One region of the Alcanivorax sp. IL2 genome, then DNA from elsewhere that is predicted to be linked to it. Evidence: predicted binding sites of a transcription regulator. Region 1 holds the regulator's gene; each other region holds the start of a gene.
What was found. Region 1 encodes LexA, which represses DNA repair genes until DNA is damaged. Its sites were predicted from a motif close to TACTGTNTANNTANACAGTA; they were not measured.

Region 1 (6,696 bases):
GTTCAATGTGGCCGTGGACATCTATGGTGACCAGGTGCTGGTGCAGGAATTCAAGGCGCCGAAAACCGTGGACCCGGAGAAGGCCAAACAGCGACGGGATCTGGCGGTCACCGCTGTCCGGGCGGCCTTGGGGGTGCATCGCGAACAGGTGCACCTGCGTACCCGGGAGCGCCAGAAAGGCAACCAGCAGTATCAGAAGCTGGATGGCCAGGGGCGTTACCGGCTGGTGCGCGAAGGCCAGGCCCAGCTGCTCATCAACTTGCAGGACTATCTGGATACGGGACTGTTCCTCGATCACCGTCCCACGCGGCTGAAGATTGCCGAGGAAGCCGGTGGCAAGCGCTTCCTCAACCTGTTTGCCTACACCGGCTCAGCCACCGTGCATGCGGCTGTTGGCGGCGCCAAACGCACTGTCACCGTGGATGCCTCCAAGCGTTATCTGGAATGGGCGGCCTGCAACCTGGCCGCCAACGGCTTTTCCACTGACCAGCATGAGCTGGTCCGCGCTGATACCATGCGCTGGCTGGACGAATGTCAGGAGCAGTTCGATCTGGTGTTCTGTGATCCGCCCACTTTTTCCAACAACAAGTCGCGCAGTGACTTCGTGGTGGAAGAGCACCATGGTGAGTTGATCCGCAAGATCATGCGCCGGCTCGAGCCGGGCGGGGTACTGTATTTCTCCTGCAACTACCGCCGTTTTGAACTCGACCCGAGTATCAGCAAGTGGTATCAGGTAGATGATATTTCCCGCTGGAGCATCCCGGAAGATTTTCGCCGGAATGACAGGATTCATGTCTGCTATGCCATTCGGCATGTGGAGGACTGATGAGCGTAGTGCTTTACACCACGGTGGGCTGCCACCTCTGCGATCAGGCCCGTGAGCTGGTGTCCACTGTGGCACCGGATCTCACGCTGACACTGGTTGATGTGGCCGAGGACGATGATCTGCTGGCTCGCTATGGCGAACGCATTCCCGTGCTGATGAAAGAGGGGCGGGAGCTGGGCTGGCCATTCAGTCTGCTGGATGTACAGCAGTTTCTGGCAGGCTGATTGATGCAGGCTTCACAGCGGCAAGATCATCATTGTTGCCATGGAAACGATAAGCCCCAAAAAACTGCACAAGCGCAAGGCCGATGAAGTCGAGATTTTCTCGGCCTGCCTGTCGGTGTGCACGGTCAAGGTCCGCTTCGGCGATACCTGGTACTGGGTGGCCGACGACAGCGGCAAAATTATGCGCTTTAATGGCCCGGAGCATGCCAATAACCAGCTCCAGACCCTGTCCACTGGCACGGCACATCTGCTGCATCATTCCGCCCATGCGGAAATGGTTGGCCAGCCCGAAGGGGAGGTGATCCCGCCCCTTCGGGTGCGCTTTCACTGGCGAAGCCAGAGCTGAAACGTTGCCAGGCCCAAGCCGTCGGATTGGGGGCCTCCCACAACAAAGAATGGGATCCTGGATGCCTGGAGTCAGAGGTTAGGTGTAAACAGCGCTCGGGCATTGGCAGAGGTCAACTGCGCTACGCTGGCCACATCCTGCTCCCGCAAAGTCGCCACCCGTTTGCCAATCCAGGGTAGCAATGAAGGTTCATTGCGCCGTTTTTTCGGAGGGGGTTCCGGCAGGTCGCGGGGCAACAGATAGGGGGCATCGGTTTCCAGCAACAGCCGGTTATCCGGGATATTGTGCACCAGCTCGGCCAGCGGCTTGCCGCGGCGCTCATCGCACACCCAGCCGGTGATGCCGATGTGGCAATCCAGATCCAGATAATCGAAAAGCGCCTGACGCGAGCCGGTAAAGCAGTGTACGACCGCACCGACAAGGTGATCCCGGTGGGCTTTCAGAATGGGTGCAAAGCGCTCGTGGGCATCGCGTTCGTGGAGAAACACCGGTAGCCGGTATTCCACAGCCAGGGCGAGCTGGGCCTCGAAGGCACGTTCCTGGTCCGGGCGTGGGGAAAAGTCACGATTGAAATCCAGCCCCATTTCGCCGGCGGCTTTTACGGATTTCTGGGTTAGCAATTCCCGTAGCTCCTTTTCCAGGGCAGGGGAGTAGAAACGGGCGCTATGGGGATGCAGGCCGGCAGTGGAAAACAGGTCATCGTGCTGGCTGGCCAGCTCCATGGCCAGGCGGGATTCGTCCACATTGGTGCCGGTCAGTAGTTGCCAGGTCACCCCGGCAGAACGGGCCCGTTCGAGTACCTCATCCTGATCATCCCGGAACTGCTTGTCGGTCAGATTGACGCCGATATCAGCCCAATGGGGAATGTCGGTCTTGCAGTGAGTAGTGTGAGGTTCTTTCATCAGGGGCCTGCTCCGCCAGTTGTTCGCGCAGGGATTCTACCCGACGACGGTTGGCACCTAAATCCCAGTAGCCCACTCGCGATGCGGAACGAACCTCTACCACGCCGTCTTCACGAATATAGAAGGTCACATCATCCACGAAACGCAGCAGTCGGCTGGAGAAGCGGGCCTGAATACGGGACTGGCCGACCACATCGAACTCGACGCGGTCAAGCTGCCGCAGCAGAGCCTGTAGACGAGTCATGCTGGCCTTGCGAGTTTTTGCTACTTGCAGAGGCGCTACCCGGCGATCTTCGTCTTTGGCCAGGCTGGAGACGCAGTTGGGCGAATCCGGGCAGGGAGCGAGCAGATGCGTATCGGACATGGCGGCAACACTCATAAATAGCAGAATGGCACTAGTAAGAATTCGGATCACGGATCAACCCCACGAAAATCCCCTCGATGATCAGTTGATCAGCCGGCACCTTGATGGGCTCATAAGCTTCATTAGCCGGTAACAGGGTGGCGCTGGATTTATTCAACTTTAGGGTCTTCACTGTGACTTCTTCGTCAATGCGGGCAACCACGATCTCTCCGGAGCGTGCCACGTTGGATTTGCGCACGGCAATCAGGTCGCCATCAAAGATGCCTGCTTCGATCATGCTGTCGCCCTGTACCTTCAACAGGTAAGTAGGGCGTTGCTTGAACAGACCCTGGGGCACCGGCACGGTGCGTTCCACATTTTCGATGGCCTCAATGGGGACCCCTGCGGCCACTTTGCCGACTATCGGTAATTCTTCTTCCGACCAGTAAGCATTGTCGAGCAATTGAATGCCCCGGGAGCGGTCACTGTGGAGTTTGATAAAGCCCTTGCGTTCCAGGGCTCGCAAATGGTCAGAGGCGGCATTTTTGGACTGAAAGCCCATGATGTCGGCAATTTCCGCGCGAGTGGGTGCCATACCGGTATCGGCGATACATTCGCGGATACAGTCCAGCACCTGTTGCTGGCGATCGGTGAGTTTGCTGCTCATAACCTTCTCCATGTTTCCCGCAGGATTTCGGTTCCATACCCGGGCGTCATCGACGCTTCTGGCTAACCAGGCTGTCAGCCAAGGCTGACAAACAGTGCTACAAAACCGATGCTAGCATAGGTACTGATAATATGAACAGTGCTATTTGAACAGTTGTGGTGGGCTGAATTTCATCGCTTTCGGGAGGATATCGTTGCCCTGTGACTGCGGTGGCACTAGCATAATGCAAGGAGCGTCTGGATGGTTGCGGGTCTTTGTGTTGATTCGCCCTGCAGGCAGGCTCTTCGATAATAATTCCATCAGACCTGGGGATAGTAGATGGAGCAGGCCAATAATAATGACTTCGGCCAACAACGGATCCGGCAGCTGTTATCCGGTGTTCCGTTTTTCAATGAAATTGCCCGTGACGATCAAAGCGAATTTGCCCAGCTTGAGCACAATACCCGCCTTTGGGTAGCCGGTTCCGGTGATACTGTGATTCGTGCCGGGGATGTGGATTCCACCCTGTATTTCCTGCTGCGAGGGCAGCTTGAAGTGCTGTCTGATACCACCGGCGAAGCGCCGCTTTATTACGTATCGCCGGGGGAAGTTTTTGGCACCCTTTCCATGTTGCTCGGCACCCCGCGCAGCGCCACTATCAAGGTGTCAGAGACTGCCCGTGAAGCGGTATTGGTGAGCCTGGATTTCAATGAATTCAATGAGGATGACAGCCCTTATTCGTTGACCACCCGGCTGGCGTTCTTTCACATGATCGTTCATCACATCCGCTGGACCCTGGAAGTCAAACGTATGCAGTCGCCAGATCATGAACTGGTTCAGTCTATGCGCAAACTTCCGGTTTTCCATGGCGAAAAAGGCAGCCGCGAAGAACTGGCCGCCCTCAAGGTGCAGGCCCAGGGCCTGGCGGAGCTGCTATGTCGCTGGAACGAAGAGGGAGCGGAAGGGACGGGGGCGTTGCAGCTAACGTGAAGGCAGTTAATAGTTAACAGTGAATAGTGAACAGTTTCGCGGAACAGGTTTTCTGTTTTGTGAACGCAAGAGGCCGCGTCCAGGGGATGGACGCGGCCTCTTACGTTTCAGTCAGGGATGCGCCGGCACGCGCGCTATTAACTATTCACTGTTAACTATTAACTGCCTTTCTGATCCACTTTCACCGCCAACACATCGCAATGCGCCCCCGGTACCAGGCCGCGGGCGGTAGAGCCCAGTAGCAGGGCCAGGCCGCTGCGGGTGTGGCTGCCGACCACGATCAGATCGGCGTCCAGCTTGTCTGCCTGATCAAGGATGGTCTTCTCGATGGAACCCAGCTCCACATGGACATTATCGGCGGGTATCTGATACCGGCCGGCATAGGTGTCGGCGGTTTCCCGGGCCTGTGTCATCAGGCCACTTTGCAGATCGGTCACATCCATGGGCACATCGGCACCATAGGCCAGGGCCAGGGGCTCGATCACATGGATCAGATGCAGTTCACCATCATTGCCTGAGAGTACCCCGGCGGCCCGGGACAACACCTGGGCAGACTCATCACTGCAATCAATGGCGACCAGAATTCGGCGATAGGGACTGGGCACGGTTCTCTCCCTGAAACGGTGTCTTTCCCGCAGTATAACGCTCTTTGGGTGGCTTGCCAGAACCTGTTTCTCACTGGGAGGGTTGCCGGGGACCCTCTCTCTGGTCTACTACTAAAAAAGGACGGTCGGTGACAGCAGAGCTTGACCCGGCCATACCGGCGCTGTCTAAATAGCGCCCGAAGAAGACTGGCGCCGCCTGTGTGACCGCCATATCGGGGCACTGTAGTTGGTGCGCTCTGTTCAACAAACCGCCGCCATTGAGAACCTGAGAATGGGAAAAACTCTTGTTATTGTGGAGTCGCCTGCCAAGGCCAAGACCATCAACCGCTACCTGGGCGACGACTTCGTAGTGAAGTCCAGTGTCGGCCACGTACGCGATCTGCCGGTCAGTGGTGGCTCCAAGAAGAGCACCCCTCAGGAGCGCGCCAAGGAAGCGGCCTACACCCGCTCCCTGCCCAAGGAAGAGCGCGAGGCCTATAAAAAGAAGAAGGCCAAGGCCCAGTTGATCAACCGCATGGGCGTGGACCCGGAACACGGCTGGAAGGCCCATTACGAGATTCTTCCCGGCAAGGAAAAGGTGATTGATGAACTCAAACGTCTTGCCGCCAAAGCCGACCGCATCTATCTCGCAACGGATTTGGACCGCGAAGGGGAGGCCATTGCCTGGCACCTGCGGGAAGTGATCGGTGGCGACGATACCCGCTTTGATCGGGTGGTGTTCAACGAAATTACCAAGAAAGCCATCCAGGCCGCCTTCGAGCAGCCCGGCAAGCTGGACCTGAGCCGGGTGGAAGCCCAGCAGGCCCGCCGTTTCCTGGATCGGGTGGTGGGCTTCATGATCTCCCCGCTGCTGTGGGAGAAGATCGCCCGTGGCCTGTCCGCTGGCCGGGTGCAATCCGTGGCCGTGGAGCTGGTGGTGGAGCGCGAGCGGGAAATCCGTGCCTTTATCCCGGAAGAGTTCTGGGAGATGCACAGCGATACCCACAGCGACAAGGGCGAAGCCCTGCGTCTGGAAGTGGCCAAACACAAGGGCGTGAACTTCCGCCCGGACAATGGTGACGACGCGGAGCAGCACCGCCGGGCGTTGCAGCAGGCCGGCACGCTCACCATCAGCCAGCGCGAGCAGCGGCCCACCCGTTCCAAGCCTTCCGCTCCCTTTATTACTTCCACCCTGCAGCAGGCAGCCAGCACCCGCCTGGGTTTCGGGGTGAAGAAGACCATGATGATGGCCCAGCGCCTTTATGAGGCCGGCCATATCACCTATATGCGTACCGATTCCACCAACCTGAGCAGTGATGCGGTTGCCGCCTGCCGGGAATGGATTGGCGAGAAGCTGGGTGACAAATACCTGCCCGAGAAGCCGCTGTCCTACAGCAGCAAGGAAGGCGCTCAGGAAGCTCACGAAGCGATTCGCCCCTCCGATGTGCGCCGCACTTCCGATTCTCTCAAGGATATGGAGCGTGATGCTCAGCGTCTGTATGAGCTGATTCGCCGTCAGTTCATTGCCTGTCAGATGCCGCCGGCGGAATACCTGAGCTCCACGCTCACCGCCACCGGCAATGACTACGAGCTGAAGGCCAAGGGTCGCATCATGAAATTTGACGGTTGGACCCGCATCCAGCCGCCGGCCTCACGCAAGGGCCAGGAAGATACCCTGCTGCCGGATGTGAAAGAAGGCGACACCCTGACCATCGACCAGGTGGACATCGATCAGCACTTCACCAAGCCGCCGGCCCGTTTCACTGAAGCCAGCCTGGTGAAAGAACTGGAAAAGCGTGGCATTGGCCGCCCATCTACCTATGCGGCGATCATTT
Region 2 (6,696 bases), 1.1 Mb from region 1:
CTTGTCTTTACGCTCTGCCATGGGCGCGCTCCTTGAATTCCGGTACAGAAGAACGGGGCTGATGCTGGCGCCTAGGATGGCTGCGGTTGGCCAGAGAACAACCAGGGTCAGTCAGCGATATGTCGATGGGCGCGGATTATAGAGGCTGGGGTGGCCAGGGGCCAGTGGAGGAGAGAGAAGGTCAACCGCCGGGCCGGAGCCCGGCGGTGGCAAGCGGCATCAGGATGCCATGTCCTTGAGCTTTTTCAGCGGACGCACTTTTACCATGGTGCGGGCCGGCTTGGCGGCGAAAGTGGTTTCTTCACCAGTGAACGGGTTGATGCCCTTGCGTGCCTTGGTGGCGGGTTTCTTCTGGGTCACGATTTTCATCAGGCCCGGCAGGGTGAACTGGCCAGCACCGCGTTTCTTCAGATGACCTTCCATGATATCTGCCAGCTCATCGAATACGGCGTTGACGTCTTTCTTGGTCAGGCCGGTGGTATCGCTGATCTGGTTGACGATCTGGGTTTTGTTCATCGGTTCGGTGATGGTTTTAACCTTGCGAGCCGCAGTAGCGCTGGTGGCTTTGGCAGCTGTCTTTTTCTTTGCAGCCATGGATTACTTACCCCTTTTTGGTGTCTTCCTGAGAATGTATGTCTCCGCCGAAAGGCGGGGAACCGGTCTTGCTTCCCTGTCAGGTACGCCCCTGGACTGCGCAAACTCAGAGGGCCACTGAATTGGTTCGCATCTGTTATATGCCATGAATTTTCACTGCACAAGCCGTCAAACCACTATTTTTTACGGACTTTCAACAAAAAAGAGGCGGATGTGGCCTGTTTGGCAGGGAATCGCCCCCCGGCATGGCTCGCAGGCGGTGGAATCGCTATACTGTGGCGCCTTTTTCAGCGACCCGGGGACTGGCACTGCCGACAGATGCGGTCGGCTCCGGGTGGCGCCCTCAGAAATACAAGCGGAAGTTAAGCATGCGAAGCCATTATTGCGGTGATTTGCGAGCCTCCCACGATGGAGAAACAGTTGAGCTTTGCGGTTGGGTCAGTCGCCGCCGTGACCACGGTGGGGTGATTTTCCTCGACCTGCGAGACCGTAATGGTCTGGTGCAGGTGGTGTTCGATCCGGACACCGTGGAAGCCTTTGCGCTGGCCGACAAGGTTCGCAGTGAGTACGTGGTCCGCCTGAGCGGCCGGGTGCGTATGCGTGACGAAGCGGTGCGTAACAGCAAGATGTCCACTGGCGATATCGAAGTGCTGGGCAAGGAACTGACCATTCTCAACGAGGCAGAAACGCCGCCGTTCGAGCTCGATGCCCATTCCGCCGCCGGTGAAGAGGTGCGCCTCAAGTACCGCTACATGGACCTGCGCCGGCCTGAAGTGCTGCGCAACTTCCAGTTCCGCTCGCGTCTTACCCATGTGGTCCGCGCCTTCCTGGAAGGCGAAGGCTTCATGGATGTGGAAACGCCGATCCTGACTCGTGCTACCCCCGAGGGCGCGCGCGACTACCTGGTGCCCAGCCGTACCCATCCCGGTAGCTTCTTCGCGTTGCCGCAGTCTCCACAGCTGTTCAAGCAGCTGCTGATGGTGGCCGGGTTCGACCGTTACTACCAGATCGCCAAGTGCTTCCGCGATGAGGACCTGCGCGCGGATCGTCAGCCGGAATTCACCCAGATCGATCTGGAAGCCTCCTTTGTGGAGGAAGAAGACATCATGGGCATCACCGAACGCATGGTCCGCTCGGTGTTCAAGGAGCTGCTTGATGTGGAGCTGCCGGACTTCCCGCGTATGCCGTTTTCCGAAGCCATGCAGCGCTTTGGTTCCGACAAGCCGGATCTGCGCATCCCGCTGGAACTGATCGACATCGCCGACCTGCTGGCCGGTGTGGACTTCAAGGTGTTCTCCGGCCCGGCCAACGATCCGAAAGGCCGGGTGGCGGCCATGAAAGTACCGGGTGGGTGCAGCCTGTCGCGCAAGGATATCGACGGCTATACCAAGTTCGTCAGCATCTACGGTGCCAAGGGTCTGGCCTATATCAAGGTCAACGACCTGGCTGCGGGTGCAGAAGGCCTGCAGTCGCCGATCCTCAAATTCCTCACCGAAGAGGCGATTCAGGGGATCCTTGAGCGCACCGGAGCCGAGACCGGCGACCTGATCTTCTTTGGTGCCGACAAGGCCAAGATTGTCAACGAAGCCCTGGGGGCGCTGCGCGTCAAGGTCGGCCACGACCTGAACCTGGTGCAGGGTGACTGGTCGCCGTTGTGGGTGGTGGATTTCCCCATGTTCGAAGAGGATGACGGCCAGTACTACGCGTTGCATCACCCCTTCACCATGCCCAGCTGCAGCCCGGAAGAACTGAAAAGCAACCCGGAAGGGGCGCTGTCTCGTGCCTATGACATGGTGCTCAACGGCACCGAGCTGGGTGGTGGTTCCATCCGTATCCACAACCCGGCGATGCAGCGCACAGTGTTTGAGGCGCTGGGTATTTCCGATGAAGAGGCTGATGAAAAATTCGGCTTCCTGCTCGACGGCCTGAAATACGGCGCGCCGCCACATGGTGGCCTGGCCTTCGGTCTGGATCGCATGGTCATGCTGATGACCGGCAGCGAGTCGATCCGTGATGTGATTGCCTTCCCGAAGACACAGACTGCAGCCTGCACCATGACCAACGCGCCTTCGCCGGTGGACAACAAGCAGCTGCGTGAAGTTGGTGTACAGGTTCGCAAGGACGATAACTGATTCGATAACAACCGGCGGCGCGACTTATCTCGCGCCGGTCTGTTCGTAGCAATTACGGGAGACACCATGGCAGGACACAGTAAATGGGCCAATATCAAACATCGCAAGGCGGCCCAGGATGCCAAGCGCGGTAAGATCTTTACCAAACTGATTCGCGAAATCACCGTGGCGGCCAGAATGGGCGGCGGCGAGCCGGCCGACAACCCGCGACTGCGGGCAGCGGTGGACAAGGCGCTGGGTCAGAACATGACCCGCGACACCATCGACCGGGCCATCAAGCGTGGTGCTGGCGGTGATGACGATGGCAACATGGAAGAGATCACCTACGAAGGCTACGGCAAGGGTGGCGTGGCGGTACTGGTGGAAACCATGACCGACAACGTGAACCGCACCGTGGCCGAGGTGCGTCATGCGTTCTCCAAGTTTGCCGGTAACCTGGGTACCAGTGGCTCCGTGGCCTTCCTGTTCACCAAGCGCGGCGAGATCTTCTTCGAGCCCGGTGGCGTGGACGAAGACAAGCTGATGGAAGTGGCCCTGGAAGCCGGTGCCGAGGACGTTGAAGAAAACGACGACGGCAGCTTCCTGGTGATCACCACCCCGGACAAGCAGTTCGGTGATGTGATCGATGCCCTGCGTGAAGCCGGTCTGGAGTTTGCTGATGCGGAAGTGACCATGCACCCTTCCACGGAAGCGGAGATGGATACGGATACCGCCGAAACCGTTCATAAGATGATCGACATGCTGGAAGATCTGGACGACGTGCAGAACGTCTATACCAACGCCAGCTGGCCGGCGGAAGAAGAGGGGTAGCTACGAGCTGCTAGCTACCAGAAAAACAAAAACCCCGCAGAGTCGGGGTTTTTTGTTATCTGGCTTGTGTATCTTTCGGTCCGGGCCACAATCCTGTTAGAAGCTAGAAGCTAGAAGCTAGAAGCTAGAAGCTGCTTCAACTGGACATATGGACAGCTGTCAGGTACAACTGGGCCAGCTTTTTATTTTCGGGTCAGCGGCTTATGGCATTACTACTGGGGATCGACCCCGGCTCCCGGCGTACCGGCTACGGGCTGGTGGAGCAGGTGGGGAACCGCAGTCGGGCGGTGGCCTTTGGCACCATTGCCACGACCCACAAGGAGATTCCCCCGCGCCTGGGCGAGATCTTTACCGGCATTCATCAGGTGGTGATGGAATACGGCCCGGCGGAAGTGAGTATTGAAAAGGTGTTCATGGCTCGCAATGCGGATTCTGCCCTGAAACTGGGGCAGGCCCGGGGGGCGGCCATTGCGGCGGTGATGCAGGCCTCGCTGCCGGTGTTTGAATATTCTGCCCGTCAGGTGAAGCAGGCAGTGGTAGGGCGCGGTGGCGCGGAAAAAGGGCAGGTGGCGGAAATGGTCAAATACCTGCTGGGTCTGGAAAAACGCCCTCAGGAAGATGCGGCTGACGCGTTGGCCATCGCCCTGTGTCATGCCCACATGCGCGTGTCGTTGGCGCGTATGGGCGGCGCCACCGCGGTAAGAAACGGACGAATACGGTGAAAAGTACGGTGATGACACAGCCATGATAGGACAATTGCGCGGAACCCTGCTCGAGAAACGCCCGCCAGTGCTGCTGCTGGATGTGAACGGGGTGGGCTACGAAGTGGAAGCCCCCATGACGGTCTTCTACGATCTGCCGGACACCGGTGAGTCTTTGACCCTGCATACCCATTTCGTGGTGCGCGAAGATGCCCAGTTACTGTATGGCTTTGCCGATCGCTATGAGCGGGAACTGTTTCGGGCGCTGATCAAGGTTAATGGCGTGGGGCCGAAAATGGCCCTGGCCATTCTCTCCGGCATCGAGGCAGACCGGCTGGCACAGTGCATTCATGATCAGGACACCACCTCACTGGTGAAGGTGCCGGGTATCGGCAAGAAAACCGCCGAACGACTGGTTATCGAAATGCGCGACCGCCTCGACAAGATTGATGGTGGTCCCACCTCCCTGCCGGGCCAGGTGTCGCTGGCTCAGCCCGACGATGCCCGCTCCGACGCCATTGCCGCCCTGGAAGCGCTGGGGTATCGCAACAAGGATGCCGCTGCTGCCGTTGGCAAGGTGGCGCAAGAAGGTGCCAGCAGTGAGCAACTGATCCGGCAGGCGCTGAAAAGCCTGGCGCGCTGATCGGGTGCTGTCCCGCCTTTCAGCTTTAACCTTTGAACTTTCAACTTTCAACTGTTCGCATCCACCGGGTGACTGCCGGGAACAATCCGTCTACGCTAGCTCAAAATCATTCTCATAACGCTGGGTTTCTCTACTGCAAGCATGGAAAACGACCGTCTGATTTCAGCTGCCGCTGTCGGCACCGGTGAAGAGCAGCAGGACCGGGCTATCCGCCCGGCCAGTCTGGCTGATTACAAAGGCCAGCCAAAAGTCCGCGAGCGCATGGAAATCTTCATTGATGCCGCCCGTGGCCGTCATGAAGCCCTGGACCATACCCTGATTTTTGGCCCCCCCGGTTTGGGCAAGACTACCCTGGCGCACATTATTGCCCGGGAAATGGGCTGCGAACTCAAGTCCACTTCCGGCCCCGTGCTGGAAAAGGCCGGGGATCTGGCCGCCATCCTGACCAACCTGGAAGAGGGTGATGTACTGTTCGTGGATGAAATCCACCGCCTGTCACCGGTGGTGGAGGAAATCCTCTACCCGGCCATGGAGGACTACCAGCTCGATATCATGATCGGCGAGGGGCCGGCGGCCCGCTCCATCAAGCTGGATTTGCCACCCTTCACCCTGGTGGGTGCTACCACTCGGGCGGGCCTGCTTACCGCGCCCTTGCGTGACCGCTTCGGCATTGTTCAGCGGCTGGAATTCTATTCGGTGGAGGATCTCTCCGGGATTGTGATTCGTGCCTGCGACATTCTCTCCATTCCCATTGATGATGCCGGCGCCCTGGAAGTGGCACGCCGCGCCCGCGGCACACCCCGTATCGCCAACCGGTTGTTGCGCCGGGTCCGTGATTACGCGGAAGTAAAAGGCGATGGGCGTATCACCGAAGCCATGGCCCAGCGGGCGCTGGACATGCTGGAGGTGGATAGTTGTGGCCTGGACGGCACCGACCGGCGTCTGCTCGACATGATCATGCACAAATTTGATGGTGGTCCGGTGGGCCTGGAGTCCCTGGCGGCTGCCCTCAATGAAGATGCCGGCACCCTGGAAGAGGTGGTGGAGCCCTATCTGATCCAGCAGGGCTTTATTCAACGTACCCCGAGGGGACGGGCCACCACCAACCATGCCTGGCGTCATTTCGGCTTGCAGCGCCCTCGAAAAGACGGTGATTTGTTTAATGATTGAAAAAAAGCCGAGAAATGGGGAATTTACCCTGCCGGTGCGCGTCTACATCGAAGACACTGATGCCGGTGGCATCGTCTATTACGTGAATTACCTGAAATTCATGGAAAGGGCGCGCACGGAGTTTTTGCGTACTCTGGGCTACCAGCACTATGTACTGGCCGATGAAAATTTTCAGTTCGTGGTCCATTCGGCCAATGTGCAATACCGTCAGCCGGCCCGCATCGACGATGCGCTGGCGGTGACCGCCCGGCTCAAGCAGCTGGGCAAGGCGACGTTGTTTTTCGACCAGCAGGTACGCCGGGGCGACACGCTGCTGTGTCAGGCGGAGATCAAGGTGGCCTGCGTCAGTGCTGATACTCTCAGGCCCACCGGGATACCGGTTGGCCTGTACAACAAATTCAAAGCCGCCAGCGAAGGAGAAGGGCTCAATGGTTGAGGCATCGAGTATGTCTGTCGTCAGTCTGATCAGTAACGCCACCATTGTGGTGCAGCTGGTCATGGTGCTGTTGATAGTGGCGTCGTTGACGTCCTGGTACATGATTGTCAGCCGTTTCCGGGTAATGGGGCGGGCTCACAAGGCGGGACGTACCTTCGAAGAGAAATTCTGGTCCAGCGACGATTTGGCCTCACTGTACAACCAGAGCCG
Region 3 (6,696 bases), 120 kb from region 1:
GGTCTTGCTTTCCGGGACCACGCCAACGATGTACGGCTGGGACTTGCCGCCGGCAGCCATCTTGAGGACGGCCAGCAGGCGGCGTTCGGTGGGGGTCTTGTGGTCGGCCAGTTGGTCGAACACCACCGGATCGGCGCTGAGCTTGGTGACTTCATAGCCCCGGAAGTTGTTGGCGTTGTCGCCTTCCGGCATCTGGCCGGTGTAGACGGAGCAGTATTTGTTGCCATCGACGTTAACGAGACGGCAGCCGAGCAGAGTTGTGGGGATTTCGAATTGCATGGTTAGTTACCTTTGTGGGTGGTTAGCAGGTCGTGTTGGGCGTTCAGGCCCGTTTGGGTGTGGGTACTGCGTTGGAAACTGAGTGGCTTCATCTGGAGCTTCTGTTCTGTCTGCTCGCAGAGGGTTTTGGCTTTGGCTTCGGTGTCGGCGAAGCCCACGAAGCACCACGCCTTGGCATACAGGTGGGCGGGCTTCTCGAAGGGCAGCCAGGTGCGTTCAGAAACGAACAGTCCGGGGCGCAGTTCGCGCACTCGGTACAGACCGCAGGTGCTGTAGCTGCGTTTGGCTATACGGCGAAAGATAAGCTTGGCGGTAGTAGCGTTCATTGCTGGCCACCTCCCGTGTGCTGGCTAGCGGTTTGGGGGGCTGCTGGGTGACAAGCAGGGCCAGTAGCAGCATGAGCAGCAGGCTGATTTTTTCTTGTTCCATGGGCGTTCCCGGTGGTCTTGTCCGTGGTGGTGCGGTCTGCGAACAGGTCACCCTGTAGCTCCACCAGCAGTTGCTGACGGGCTTGGGGGTGTGGGTTGTTCATGGCACGGGGCGAGGGTGTGGCGGCTCGCAGGGTGTCACCCGCGCCGAAACGGTGGAGGAACCGTTGGGACGCGGTGGGTGTGGGCGTTGCGGGGGCAACGGGACGCCGGGGGCGAGGTTCCGCCCGGGAGACGTCGGGTTTCTTAGCGGCGCTTTCCTGCGGGCTGTTATGCCCTTTGGGCATGGGGGCGCTCATGGCTACAGCTCCCCTTCCTTGAGGTGATCGATGAGAGCGGCCACATTCACCATGCGGTGTTTGCCGAATTTCACGGTGGGCAGGTAGCCACGTTCGATCCAGCCTTGAACGACACCGGGCTCAGCACGGCACCAGTCAGCAAATTCACGCCAGGGCATGACGGGGGGCCAGTCCGGGTGAGAGGTGATTGATTCTTGTAGTTCCGCTACCATCGGCTTTGTTCCACTATGTTTGTTAAATTGGTTTGTGGATCTATTTCAGTGAAATAATTGAACTCGATGGCCAGACCATACGAGTGAAATTGTTTCAGTTCAACTATTTCACTCGGATTTTTTAGACGAATATGGAATCAATCCAGCAGCGTGCTAGATCTCTTATAGATAAGGCAGGTATGGATCGCTTGGTTAAAGAGAGCGAAATCGGCTATAGCAGATGGCAAAGTGTTCGCTATAAGAACATCAGGATGAGCTCGGAAGAGCTAGAAGTTCTCCAGGGGATGTTTCCTGAATTTCAGTTGTGGCTGATCAGTGGAAACATTGCTCCAGAGGTTGGGCAGGTAAGCCCTGAGTACGAAATTGCCGATGCAAAATTGCAAGGACGCAGCGGGGAATAAAATTAACCAAGATCGCCGCAGAGCGATGGTTTAGGTGCTAAAAGGTAGTGCAGTGAAATACACCAAATATTTTATGACGTTTTTTTATGTGGTTTCACTTGTTGGAATTGCAATACAAAGCATTCCATCGCTCCAGCATATTTTTAGTGAGGAAGTTTTCGAAGTAAAAAAACTGAGTTCAGAAACAGTCGGCTTCCACCTTCCTCCTAACACAGAGTCAGATGATTTTATAATGCTGGAGTACGATGGCAAATCGTACCATGGCCTTTTCATTGAAAAATTTTCTTTGACGAATAAATCAGGAAAAAATATAAGAAGCTCCGATTTTGAATCTGGAATCAAGTTGCTCATAAAAAATAATAAAGAAACGAATGCGGTTGCGATAGAGACCATTGATGCTAAAGGCGACAGAAAAAAGTTATATTTAGGCGATAGTGCTAACGAAATAATTATATTTGATCCGCATTTAATTAATGATAAAGAAACGCTGTACGTCAACATTGTAAGTTCTGAATCTCCTGCTATGCCTGAGTTTGAAGGGAGAATAGCAGGGATTGATGATTTCGTTTTCATATCCAAAATGGATTTCAGGCATTCGTTTAAGTCATTTATTTTCGTCGCCTCATTGATAATCATGACTTTTTCATCTTTTTTTATGGGGATATCTTCGGCAAAGACAATAAGAAAATTTTCAATGAGGTTTTCATACATTATTCTTGTTGGTGGAATGCTGGGGGTGCTGGGAGGTATCGCAATGTACGGGGGGACGTTCTACGATTTGTTCGGAGTGAAGAATAAAGATTATTATTATTTGGGAGCACTGCTGTGCTACCTCCCGTATTTGATATTTAAAATATATACCTCATTTAGAGGTGAGCATGCTTTTTTTTATTGGCTTTTCAATGGAAAAAATCTAGATGAAGAGGAATCCATAGAAGCAAGAAAATAAACCCGCGCAGCATATATGCTTTAATAGCCTTGTTTATTTGATCAGTTTTGAAAAGGTTGAAGAATATGAGTTCATGTCAACATCTGAGCTTTTGTTCTGTCCAGGGTCAGAAAATATATATTTTGCAATTTCTAATCTGAATTCATTTTTTGCATTAGAGTCATCTCCAATAGCTGCTTCAAAACCTTTATACTGCTGAAGGACCTTTTGCCTATGATTATAAAGGATGCCCAGATTTCTTTCGCTCTGAAACCTTGAATAAGTCACTTTCATGAAGGTTGCACCAGCAGAGATAAGAAGAATTTTTTTGAAGACAACCATTAACAACTCATTGCCACTATAATTGCTCACGTTGCTTGTGTAGATTGTCGTGACAATAAGAAGCATCACAAAACATGATGCAAAAAAAGCCCAAAACCAGTTCTCCTCATGCCTTTTATGGGTGCAGTAGAGCTCGCTAAAACTCAATGCGCTGTCCGCTAGCTGCCGATCAATAATCTCCTTTCTTGAATGATCAAGAAGTTTTTGCACTTCGATGTACTTGCTTCTTATGTCGTTAAGATAACTTTTTGCTTGAGCGGCATCGTCCAATACAATATTTTCATCACCGGCAGTGATGATATTTCGTTGCGCCCTGGCTTTCTCAGTCAAATATTTAGACCTCTTTAATATGGCACCAAGGTGATCTATTTTTTCTTTAAAGAAAGTCTTTAGATTCTCCTCATCAAGAAGGTAGGTCACAGTAAGCCCTGATAGCACAGTAGCCAGCTCTTCTACTAGATCGGTAAATGAGGTTCGATATCTTTCTTTGAGATTTCTAGAAGTTACAAGGCTAACGCTTTCGGTTATTCGACGGTACCTAATTAAAGTGTTGCATATTTCATTTTTTATTGAGTTTATTGAAATTGAAATGTCGCTATCGTCGATTTCTATATCTGTTTTTTTAATCTCTCGGAGCCTCTCAAAGGCTTCACTTTCCAAGCTATTCATCTCTTCTCCAGAGGTGCTGCTAGTAAAATAATTAATTGGGGCTGCTGATTTATCGTTACCGTGTTGATGTAGATCTAATAATTACTTAATAAGCACAAAGTAAAGATTTCCAGCGGGTAGTGTATGCAGGCGAAAGATTGCTTCTTCTCATTCCCCATTCTGGCTTATGTGATGCCATACCTTGAGCTGCAAGCCAGACCTTCCCGATCCCGAGTTGATTGATCCTGTCACAGGTTGCCATAACTTTTTCTCTTTGTGGACTCACAGGGGGATCAAACAGGCTTGGCTGGTGAAAGGTAGGGTCACAGATATCACCAAGCATTACGCCAGCTTTGGCGTAGCGGTAGTTATCGCGCCAGATTTCATCCAGCAGTTTGCGTGCTATGGCGACCAGATCGCGAGCGTCTGCCGTGGGGGCGGTGAATCTGCCGGTGGCTATGTTGGAGTATTTGGGTTCGCCTGGTGTGAAGGGGCTGGTGCGGATAAAGATGCTCAGTTGCTTGGTGCCCATGTGCTGGGCGCGTAGCTTTTCGGCGGCTCGCCATGCGTGGGTGGTGATGGCGTGTTGCATGGTGGTTTTGTCGGTGACGCGCTCACCGAAGGACCGGGAACAGACAATTTGCTTCTTCGGGGGTGGGGCCAGTTCCAGGGGGATACAGGGCTCACCGTTGAGTTCTCTCACGGTCCGGGCCAGTACTACGTTGAATTCCCGGTGTATGGCTTTTTGGCTGGTGTCGGCCAGATCCAGCGCCGTATGGATGCCCAGGGCGTTCAGGCGTTTGGTAAGGCGCCCTCCTACTCCCCAGACTTCGTTTACCGGTAGCAGGCTCATTAGCTTGCGTTGGCGTTTGCGTTCCGTGAGGGCAACGACGCCACCGGTGGCTGGCCAGTGCTTGGCGCCATGGTTGGCCAGCTTGGCAAGGGTTTTGGTTGGGGCGATGCCGACACAGACCATTAGGCCCTGGTGGCGGCTAATGGTGTGGCGTATCTGAAAGCCTAAGGGGGCTAGCTGGTGTTCGGGAATGCCATCTAGCCCTAGAAAGGCTTCATCGATGGAGTAGACCTCTACCTCTGGGGCGAGCTGTTCCAGGGTATCCATGACGCGGGCGGACATATCGGCGTAAAGCGCGTAGTTCGATGAGAACACCACGATGCCATAGCGGCGGATCTCCCTTTTGATCTCGAAGGCGGGCACTCCCATTTTGATGCCCAGGCGCTTGGCTTCGGCAGAGCGGGCAACGACACAGCCGTCATTGTTGGAGAGGACCACCACGGGCCGGCCACGCAGATCCGGGCGAAACAGGGTCTCGCAGGAGGCGTAGAAGTTGTTGCAGTCCACGAGGGCGAACATGGGGCTATTTCCGGTAGGTCTTGTGGATGGCGTAGGTGACGACGCCGAAGACGTCCAGCTGGGTTTCGTCGCTCAGTGGGATAGCCTGGTAATCCTTGTTGTGGGGCTTGAGGCAGGGCTGGGGGTGCAGACAGAGCTCTTTGACGGTGAAGTCACCCTCCAGGGCAGCAATGACGATATCACCGTGACCGGCTTCAATAGCGCGATCGACAACGAGGATATCCCCCGGGTAGATGCCGGAATCAATCATGGAATCCCCGGTGGCCCTGGCGAAGAAGGTGGCATTGGGATGCTCGATACACAGGGTATTGAGGTCCAGGCGCTGTTCTATGTGGTCCTGTGCCGGCGAGGGAAACCCGGCGCTGATGGTGGAGACGAACAGGGGCAGCTCAAGCAGGGGGTACTCTCCCGCTTTGCCGAGATATTCCGCTTTCATGGGGGTAACTCCGATATTAGCACTGTCTATATGGACAGTATAACCGGAAGCGTGAGGGGGCCATCAATATGATGTTATTTGAACCGGACGGGCGGCCAAAAAAGCGAGGCCAGGGGATGGCCTCGCAAGGTTTGGACGCAGTCAGGTGCTACATATAGGCACGGGTGCGCATATGCAGCGATGTGAAATGTATCACATAGACAGCTATTTTGAACCACATTCAAGGGAGGTTATGTTTCTTTGATGACTTTTGTAGGAGAGTTGGCTTTCACTGAATCTATGCCTTTCTCACTGACAGTAGAATTAGGGTACATCTCACTTCTTCCAATGATCTTATTGTTAGGGGCGGTAAGAACGAACCAGTGACCCGCGGCTGATTCTTTTCTCACATAGCGCTCATCTTTGGGACCATTAGTTTGGACTGACTCAATGCCGTTTAGGGCACCGGACTTTTCCGCATACCCTTCCGATTGAAGAATGATCTCATGGTTTCCGGCTTTGAGATTGAAGTACCACTCGTTGTTTTTCGGGCTCTTGAAAAGGGTGTAGTAGCCAGACATGGTGTCTCCTTGTGGTTTTATTACCCAACCTTGGGTAGGACTTACTGCAAACGCGCCTCACACAACGTACTGCAGCAACCATATTCATAGCATAAGCCTTAGACCCATAACAGCATGTGTCGGAAAAGAGTCGAAAACACAGCCTGAAATAGCGGGTTATAGCGGCTTTGGAGTGAATGGTAGCCCAGTGATTGCGGGGCTTTGGGGCGAATAGCGACACAATGAGGCCCTGCTAAATAGGGTTCGAATCCCTCCCCCACCGCCAAAAAACAAAAACCCCGCCAATTCAATGATTTGCGGGGTTTTTTATTGGGCGTTTTGTAGCAAACTTTTGTAGCATTTATTCAAAAATCAGGGCCACAAGCCCAAAGAACAAGCCCAGAATCAAGTTTGCCACAACAAAATGCCCCCAGATCGCAAAGGCACGATTCAAAAACTTGGGATCAACAACTCGTGTCGCAGCCCCTCCTCTTTTCTCAATCGCATCTAGACGATCTATAAGCCCTTTCACAACAACCCCAAGCTCCGCAACAGCAGCATCCCTATCAAGCTTTTTCCAAACCCCATTAACTTCTTTGTATCCCCTAAACAATAGCTCAAGACGTATCTCCGAGAGGAAATCAGAAGAATATTTCCCCCTCTCATCATTGATACTTTCTAGTAGTTCTTCATCCAAACTTTTCTCAATATCCATAGTCTAATATCCCTAACATAGACATTTGGCAAATGATTTGAATTATGGGACAGTGACTATAGCGTAATTTCAACCCGAGACAGACCGTGAAAACGAC

Region 2: a site for LexA is predicted at 3,675-3,694, ahead of ruvC (crossover junction endodeoxyribonuclease RuvC). Genes of this name have one in related genera too.
Region 3: a site for LexA is predicted at 5,366-5,385, ahead of umuD (translesion error-prone DNA polymerase V autoproteolytic subunit). Genes of this name have one in related genera too.

The regions. Positions count from the first base shown of each region.
Region 1 is NZ_CP179932.1:2,014,978-2,021,673, forward strand. It holds gene rlmKL (bifunctional 23S rRNA (guanine(2069)-N(7))-methyltransferase RlmK/23S rRNA (guanine(2445)-N(2))-methyltransferase RlmL) at 1-826, shown strand, start outside; gene ACMG4N_RS09405 (glutaredoxin family protein) at 826-1,050, shown strand; gene ACMG4N_RS09410 (DUF6482 family protein) at 1,091-1,396, shown strand; gene ACMG4N_RS09415 (TatD family hydrolase) at 1,468-2,298, opposite strand; gene ACMG4N_RS09420 (DUF1499 domain-containing protein) at 2,246-2,662, opposite strand; gene lexA (transcriptional repressor LexA) at 2,694-3,308, opposite strand; gene ACMG4N_RS09430 (cyclic nucleotide-binding domain-containing protein) at 3,627-4,277, shown strand; gene ACMG4N_RS09435 (universal stress protein) at 4,436-4,882, opposite strand; gene topA (type I DNA topoisomerase) at 5,154-6,696, shown strand, end outside.
Region 2 is NZ_CP179932.1:3,091,778-3,098,473, reverse strand. It holds gene ACMG4N_RS14335 (PA4642 family protein) at 1-21, opposite strand, end outside; gene ACMG4N_RS14330 (HU family DNA-binding protein) at 220-594, opposite strand; gene aspS (aspartate--tRNA ligase) at 963-2,726, shown strand; gene ACMG4N_RS14320 (YebC/PmpR family DNA-binding transcriptional regulator) at 2,793-3,536, shown strand; gene ruvC (crossover junction endodeoxyribonuclease RuvC) at 3,740-4,258, shown strand; gene ruvA (Holliday junction branch migration protein RuvA) at 4,281-4,880, shown strand; gene ruvB (Holliday junction branch migration DNA helicase RuvB) at 5,022-6,050, shown strand; gene ybgC (tol-pal system-associated acyl-CoA thioesterase) at 6,043-6,486, shown strand; gene tolQ (protein TolQ) at 6,479-6,696, shown strand, end outside.
Region 3 is NZ_CP179932.1:1,891,185-1,897,880, reverse strand. It holds gene ACMG4N_RS08925 (hypothetical protein) at 1-279, opposite strand, end outside; gene ACMG4N_RS08920 (hypothetical protein) at 282-605, opposite strand; gene ACMG4N_RS08915 (hypothetical protein) at 602-1,006, opposite strand; gene ACMG4N_RS08910 (hypothetical protein) at 1,009-1,218, opposite strand; gene ACMG4N_RS08905 (hypothetical protein) at 1,398-1,619, shown strand; gene ACMG4N_RS08900 (hypothetical protein) at 1,672-2,568, shown strand; gene ACMG4N_RS08895 (hypothetical protein) at 2,602-3,558, opposite strand; gene umuC (translesion error-prone DNA polymerase V subunit UmuC) at 3,644-4,909, opposite strand; gene umuD (translesion error-prone DNA polymerase V autoproteolytic subunit) at 4,914-5,345, opposite strand; gene ACMG4N_RS08880 (YegP family protein) at 5,576-5,905, opposite strand; gene ACMG4N_RS08875 (hypothetical protein) at 6,246-6,599, opposite strand; gene ACMG4N_RS08870 (hypothetical protein) at 6,686-6,696, shown strand, end outside.